2 regions of the Pseudalkalibacillus berkeleyi genome follow, and region 2 is predicted to be linked to the other one. Evidence: a T-box and tRNA genes for the amino acid it is inferred to sense, from the RefSeq annotation. Region 2 holds a T-box; the other holds one or more tRNA genes.
What was found. A T-box is a leader RNA that pairs with one kind of tRNA and senses whether it is charged. The one in region 2 lies ahead of serS (serine--tRNA ligase), so its partner is inferred to be a tRNA-Ser.
Positions count from the first base shown of each region.

Region 1: it encodes a tRNA-Ser, which carries the amino acid that the T-box ahead of serS (serine--tRNA ligase) is inferred to sense. The anticodon was not compared.

Region 1 is NZ_JAKIJS010000001.1:1,759,533-1,763,463, forward strand. It holds gene L2716_RS09310 (carboxypeptidase regulatory-like domain-containing protein) at 1-631, opposite strand, end outside; gene sodA (superoxide dismutase) at 803-1,414, opposite strand; tRNA gene L2716_RS09320 (tRNA-Phe) at 1,822-1,897, opposite strand; tRNA gene L2716_RS09325 (tRNA-Met) at 1,995-2,071, opposite strand; tRNA gene L2716_RS09330 (tRNA-Ser) at 2,284-2,376, opposite strand; tRNA gene L2716_RS09335 (tRNA-Ile) at 2,394-2,470, opposite strand; tRNA gene L2716_RS09340 (tRNA-His) at 2,501-2,576, opposite strand; tRNA gene L2716_RS09345 (tRNA-Met) at 2,601-2,677, opposite strand; tRNA gene L2716_RS09350 (tRNA-Asn) at 2,679-2,753, opposite strand; gene L2716_RS09355 (DUF456 domain-containing protein) at 2,887-3,369, opposite strand; gene L2716_RS09360 (Na/Pi cotransporter family protein) at 3,371-3,931, opposite strand, start outside.
Region 2 is NZ_JAKIJS010000007.1:27,207-31,137, forward strand. It holds gene serS (serine--tRNA ligase) at 1-1,059, opposite strand, end outside; T-box leader at 1,536-1,760, opposite strand; gene pdxT (pyridoxal 5'-phosphate synthase glutaminase subunit PdxT) at 1,787-2,389, opposite strand; gene pdxS (pyridoxal 5'-phosphate synthase lyase subunit PdxS) at 2,413-3,297, opposite strand; gene L2716_RS18185 (D-alanyl-D-alanine carboxypeptidase family protein) at 3,485-3,931, opposite strand, start outside.

The DNA.
Region 1 (3,931 bases), on a different contig from region 2:
AAATCGGATCAGAAAACGCATCCTCGAACTGAAAGCCTTCACTTACACGCAAGGAGTCTCTATTATATCTGTTAGAGTTCGTAGCCGTAAACGACACTAATTGCAATGGTGTTTCTTCTGTAATGTTCAAGAAGTCGAATAAAATTTTGGCGGGAATGAAGAAGTCTAGAAATACATTATCATCGTTCCCAAATCTTGTATTTGTGGGAGTCACTCTCGCAACATCGAAATTGATGATTGGTGTTGAGTAATTCGGTGCCCCTCTTCCGTTCGTTCCTTCAGCTCGGTCATTCCATGAGTTCACCTTTTCAATCGTGTTTTGAATAAGGTTCACCTGTTCTTTTCTTCCATCCACATTAAGCATCCATTGGTAAGTACCTGCTTGACCGCCTGTATTAAAAAGAACTCCCCATGCATTATTCCTGAAACCTGTTTTTTGTCTATTTCTAGGATCTTCTCGCAATCGTAATCGGAAATATACATTCGTTCCATCATAGGCCATTAAAAACGACGGATTCGACTGATCTCCAACTAAGTCCACCCTTTTGGGGGATATATCACCTGTAACATCAAAATAGAACCCCGCACCTAATGGTATCGAGGTATATTGAACATCATTTGGAAAAGTCAAACTTTCCTCCTCCTTTATAGTCACTACTTATAGTTGTATGTCCTACAGTAATAGAGGTGTTAGTTGCATGTCCTAACTATTCAATAAATTCCATATATGACTATAAAGGTACAAGCCTGTTTACAAAAAAAAGAACCACGGGATGAATACCCGTGGTTCCTTAAAATAAAATTATTTAGCTTCGTTATAACGCTTTTCAACTTCATCCCAGTTAACCACATTCCAGAATGCTGAAATGTAATCAGGACGACGGTTTTGATAGTTCAGGTAATAAGCGTGCTCCCAAACGTCAAGTCCAAGGATAGGTGTTTTACCTTCCATTAACGGAGTGTCTTGGTTTGGCGTACTTGTAATTTCAAGTTCACCATTGTTCACAACTAGCCAAGCCCAACCAGAGCCAAATCGACCAGCTGCTGCTGCAGCGAAGTCTTCTTTAAATTGGTCATAGCTACCAAACTTAGAGTTGATTTTGTCAGCTAATTCACCTGTAGGAGCTCCTCCACCATTCGGGCTAAGTACTTGCCAGAACAATGTGTGATTGGCATGTCCTCCACCATTGTTACGGACAGCTGTGCGAATGTTCTCAGGTACAGCATCTAAATTGCTTACTAACGCTTCGATGCTTTTATCTTGTAAATCCGCGTGCCCTTCAAGTGCACCATTAAGCTTTGTTACATATGCATTATGATGCTTACCGTGGTGGATTTTCATCGTTTCTTCGTCAATGTGTGGTTCAAGTGCGTTGAACTCATACGGAAGTGCAGGTAGTTCGTGTTTTGCCAATTAAATCTCCTCCTTATAAAGGTATGTAATACAAAAGCACGATTTATGTGCCTCTAAGATTAACAATATCAAATTTACCCGACTGATTCAATTTTTAAACACTGAAAGATGATCCTGCAGGAGTGATATAGATGAGAATTTATTCAAAAATAGAGAATGCACGGATTAGCGTCTTTTCATAACTTATTTGGAGGATTTTCGCTCGATATGTTGGGATTAGCCCTTTTTCACAACTTATTTGGAGGATTTTCGCTCGACTCGATATGTTGGGATTAACCCTTTTTCACAACTTATTGGGAGGATTTTCGCTCGATATGTGGTGGGAATCTAATTTCTTGTTAAAAGATATACTGATTGTAAGAAATTTAGGCAAATAAAAAAACCTCTTATATCAAAGAAGTTTATAATGGTGGCTCGAGACGGAATCGAACCGCCGACACGAGGATTTTCAGTCCTCTGCTCTACCGACTGAGCTATCGAGCCAAATTATGTAATTTAACGTTGTAAGTTTTACCCCTTCGGGTACTCCATATGTTCATTGAGCAAGATGTCATTTCGACGTAGTGCAATGAACTAAAATTGGTTGCGGGGATAGGATTTGAACCTATGACCTTCGGGTTATGAGCCCGACGAGCTACCAGACTGCTCCACCCCGCGCCGATATAAATGTTTACGGATGATGTTCACCCAATGATGGGATGATTGTACTGCATGTTCCTCGTCCAGATTTCAGAATGAGTACCAAGTAGCAGCTCAATCTGTACGCTGATGTTTATGCTACGTAGCTTATTCCTACGTGCTTCACCCCGCGTCGATAATACTATTCTAGATTGCTTCTCTCAATAGTTTGAGAAAGGCTTAAATGAAAATGGAGGAGGTAGAGGGATTCGAACCCCCGCGGGCGGTTAAGCCCCTGGCGGTTTTCAAGACCGCTCCCTTCAGCCAGACTTGGGTATACCTCCGTGCTAAATTGGTTTAGTGGTGGACCCTGTAGGACTCGAACCTACGACCAATCGGTTATGAGCCGACTGCTCTGACCAACTGAGCTAAGGGTCCAAAACGATATGTAGTTTTCTGTAATTTTAATGGGGCGGCTGATGGGAATTGAACCCACGAATGCCGGAATCACAATCCGGTGCGTTAACCACTTCGCCACAACCGCCATGACTAGTTATTAAAATTAAGATGGTAGCGGCGGAGGGGATCGAACCCCCGACCTCACGGGTATGAACCGTACGCTCTAGCCAGCTGAGCTACACCGCCATGGCTCCACAGGCAGGACTCGAACCTGCGACCGATCGGTTAACAGCCGATAGCTCTACCACTGAGCTACTGTGGAATAATATAATTTTAACGACAAGAATTAGAATAACACTTTAATTATGTATTGTCAATCTGTTTTTTCAAAACCGAAAATGTAAAAACAGGGACAAGAAATAATATATCATGTTCTGTCCCTGCTTGCAATAATCTTATAAAACTTTTATTAAGAAATATATAACCATACCTGCTTGGATGATCAACTTAACGGTTGTTCCACCAATAAAGCCTAACAATGAGCCGATACCAACTCTAACTGCTTGCTTAAAATCGCCTTTTTGATGTAAGAGTTCACCTACAATCGCACCTACAAATGGTCCAATCAATATACCGATCACCGGAATTATGAATGGTCCAATTAAAAGCCCAATTGTACTACCCCATATTGCATATTTGCTTCCGCCTCTTTTTTTGACACCATAAAAATTGCTCGCATAGTCAGTTACATAAAGAAGGATGACGAGTATGCCTTGAATGACCCAAAACACCCAGGTCAGTGGTCCGAAATCAAACATCCATCCATAGACGAAATAGCCTGCAATTAAAAAAATAGAGGAGGGAATGATCGGATAGATCAATCCCACAAATGCTAACACAAACAAGGTCGAAATTATGACCCAAGCTAATACAGTCATTCTACTCTTCTTCTCCTAACACGTACTCGGCAATATTAGTTGCATGGTCACCAATACGTTCTAGGTTACTAATAATATCAACAAATACGATACCAGAAGCTCCTGTACACTTACCTTCATTCAAGCGAAGGATGTGTTGCTTACGAAGCGTTCTTTCCATTTTGTCGATCTTGTTTTCCATATCTACAACTTTTCTTGCTTTCTCTTTATCATTTTCGTCCATTGCGTGGAATGCTTCATCAATCGTTGACATTGTAAGTTCAAACATTTCATTAAGATCTTTCAATGCAGTCTCAGACAAGTCCACTTTATGCGTCATTTGATAATCAACCAGTTCTACAATGTTCTCCATATGATCACCAATTCGCTCGATGTCACGTACAGAATCCATTAAGATTGAGTGTTGTTCTGAATCTTGAGCTGAAAGTGTATAAGAAGACAATTGAACTAAATAATCCGTAATCCTTTGGTCAAGATTATTGATGGCTTCTTCATACTGAGCAGCTTTTTCAGCGTTCTTTTTCGACTTCGTATCAAGATAAGTAAAGGTTTCATGTAATCC
Region 2 (3,931 bases):
ACAAGAAGAAATTTCACGGTACGTCTCATAGCTTGGAATCCATACTTCAATGTCATATTTCTTCGCAGCCGTGAAACCTAAATCACCAGTACACATGCTCATCACACGATATGGAAGCTTCAAGAGTTGTAACACTTTTTCAGCGTGGCCTGTTAGTGTTTCTAATCGTTCATAAGAATCTTCAGGCTTCACAAAGTGCACAAGCTCGACCTTGTTAAATTGGTGATGACGGATTAATCCTCGAGTATCACGCCCTGCAGACCCAGCTTCTGACCGGAAGCACGCACTGAACGCAACATAAGCCTTCGGAAGATCTTCAAGCTTCAAGATTTCATCACGATGCATATTCGTTACTGGAACCTCAGCAGTCGGAATAAGGAAGTAATCTTCTTCACGAATTTTGAAAGCATCCTCTTCAAATTTAGGAAGCTGACCTGTTCCTGTCATGCTCTCGCGATTTACAAGATACGGTGGTAAAACTTCTGTATATCCGTGCTGATCTTCATGAAGATCCATCATAAAGTTAATCAACGCACGCTCTAGACGAGCTCCTAATCCCTTATAAAACGCGAAACGGCTACCTGTAACCTTTGCCGCTCTTTCGAAGTCCACAATATCGAGGTTAGTCGCAACATCCCAGTGAGGCTTAGGTTCAAAGTCAAACGCACGAATTTCTCCCCATTTTCTAGCTACAACGTTATCCTCTTCGTCTCCGCCTATCGGAGCAGACTCATGAGGAATATTTGGTAACGTCAGCATAACGTTTTGTAGCTTCTCTTCTACTTGTCGAAGTTCCTCATCATAAGCTTTGATCTTCTCTCCAACCTCACGCATTTCAATAATTAAGTGGTCTGCATCTTTCTTTTCTCGTTTAAACTCAGCCACTTGCTTGGACACGCTGTTTCGCTCACTTTTCAACACTTCTGTCTGGTTGATTAACTCACGACGCTTTTCGTCTAACTCTTTAAACTGATCCAAACCAGAAATATCTTCACCACGCGTAGAAAGTTTCTCTTTCACCTCATCAAAATGCTCTCGAACAAATTTCAAATCTAACATATCAATCTCCTCCTTAAATTAATCAGAATTATAGTACGACACGTCCTGTGCGACGTAATTCGACGTTTATCATCAGTTTTCCTAGACGAATTAGATACGAGTATTTCAAGGCACGCCGTTTTTTTAAGACCGGAACGTGTAAGTAATACTTGAGGATCTTAAAAAAAACAAGTAACACTCACTGCCTAATTACGTCACGTCCTGTGACAACGGCAGTACTTGCACGTCCTTTGCGTCGGAAAGACGAAGTAGATCATTCGTCTAAACCTAGGGTGATTAGAAACGAGAAGTACAAGGCACGATGGTTTTAAGGACCGGACACAATGAAATCGGCTAATAGCGTCACGTCCTGAGACAACGCCGATACTAGTACATCCTGTACTTCGGAGGACCGGTAAAACCGAGCAACGCAGTAATTCGACGTTAATAATCAGCCTAGAAATAAAAAACTCTCGCCCCATCGCATAAATATTATACGAAGGGACGAGAGTTAACCCGCGTTGCCACCCTGGTTGTACCATTACAAAACATGATACCACTCTGGTAATGTAACGGTTACTAACCGAAAATACTTACTGGAGCTAGGCTCGTTCAGTATTTTACTCAAGGATGGATTCACAAGGTTCTTACGTCGATTTGCACCAACCATCGACTCTCTAAGGGTAAGAATACTTGTTACTAGTTCCTATCTACATTCGTTCTATGTTTGTGTTAGTAGTAATTTACACTATTTTGAAACGTTATGCAACTCGTTTTTGGTTTCTTCAACCATTTTGACAAAATATCCATGCATTCTATGGTCATCTGTCAATTCTGGATGAAACGCACAGCATAGGAAACGACCTTGCCTAGCTGCTACGATTTTGTCCTGGAACGTTGCCAACACTTCTGTATCTGGACTAACGGATTCAATATATGGTGCTCTTATGAATACACCGATATAGGGATCACCTTCAAGTCCTTTGACATCCAGTGGGATTTCAAAGCTTTCACGTTGACGGCCAAAGCCATTTCGATGAACTTTGATATCCATAACCTCTAAATGTCCGACATCTTGTCCGATAATATCCTTCGCCATCAAGATCAAGCCTGCACAAGTACCAAATACAGGTTTTCCTGATTTCGCAAATTCCTGTAAAGGTCCGAACATTTCATATTTATCGATTAAACGACGCATTGTTGTACTTTCTCCACCAGGGACGACAAGTGCATCAATGTCGTTCAAATCCTCTACACGTTTTACAATTTTAACTTCTGCTCCTGAAGCTTCAAGCGAACGAGCATGTTCGCGGATTGCGCCTTGTAGGGCAAGAATTCCAACTGTGACCATCGTGATGTCTCCTTTGTCTTTTCTTACCATCCGCGATCTTGCATACGCTCAGAAGGTTGTAGAGAAGAAATCTCGACACCTTTCATAGCCGTTCCAAGACCTTTAGACAATTTAGCGATTAATTCATAATCTTGATAATGAGTCGTTGCTTCAACGATCGCACGTGCAAATTTCTCAGGATTTTCAGATTTGAAGATTCCTGATCCAACGAATACACCGTCTGCTCCAAGCTCCATCATTAATGCAGCATCAGCTGGTGATGCTACTCCACCTGCAGCAAAGTTTACGACTGGCAAACGACCTTCTTTTTTGATTTGTAGAAGAATTTCATATGGTGCGCCAAGGTTCTTCGCTTCCGTCATCAATTCGTCTTCACTCATGCCCACAATCTTTTTCACTTGAGATTGGATAAGACGCATGTGACGAACCGCTTCAACAATGTTACCTGTTCCTGGTTCACCTTTCGTACGAAGCATAGAAGCACCTTCACCAATACGGCGTGTCGCTTCTCCAAGATCACGTGCACCACATACAAATGGTACAGTGAAATCACGTTTATTTAAGTGAAACACTTCATCTGCAGGAGTCAATACTTCACTTTCATCGATGTAATCTGCACCAAGTGATTCAAGTATACGTGCTTCAACGATATGTCCGATACGCGCTTTCGCCATAACAGGAATTGAAACTGCTCCAATTACCTCTTCAACGATTGAAGGGTCAGCCATACGAGCGACTCCGCCCGCTGCACGGATATCTGCTGGGACACGTTCTAGTGCCATTACTGCAACCGCACCTGCTTCTTCAGCAATTTTTGCTTGTTCCGCATTTACAACGTCCATGATGACGCCGCCTTTTTGCATTTCTGCCATACCGCGTTTAACGCGATCAGTACCTGTTTGTACCATTTATAAATCCCCCTATCAGTAGGTGTTTTTTTAGTATGATTCTAAATCCTATCCTATTGTATCACTTTTCATAACACATGCCTATCCAGACACAAGCCTCAACTAAAAATACTAATGGTAAATTCTTCTCGTTTTTGAAAAAAGGAACTGAAGCATTTACTGCTCAGTCCCTCCAATATGATATTTGTTAAAATAAGCCTTTAATCGAGTCAACGACGTTCGTCCAAATGTCTCCAAAGAATCCACCAATTCCGCGCATCATGAGCACGAACCAGTTCGCCTTTTCAACATCTGCTTGAGCGACGATCGGAGAGCTCGCTTTCTTACTTGCTTCTTCGGTAATATAACCAAAGTCGTCCTTACCGGAGTACTCAAGCTTCAGCGTTCCGACCTGATCTCCTTTTTTGACTGGTGCAGTCAGTTCACCTTTATCATTAAGAGCTTTCTTGCTCCAAACAGCTTTTGGCTTATATTTATCTTCCTCACCGTTTGCAATTACGACAGAAAGAGCATCTGTAGATTGAACAGCTACCTTCTTCTCTTTACCTTTAATAACAGGTAAAGAAGATTTACCTTTTACTTCATAATCAGCTTTGACGATTTCTTTTTTCGAGAAATTGTTGAAGCCATAATC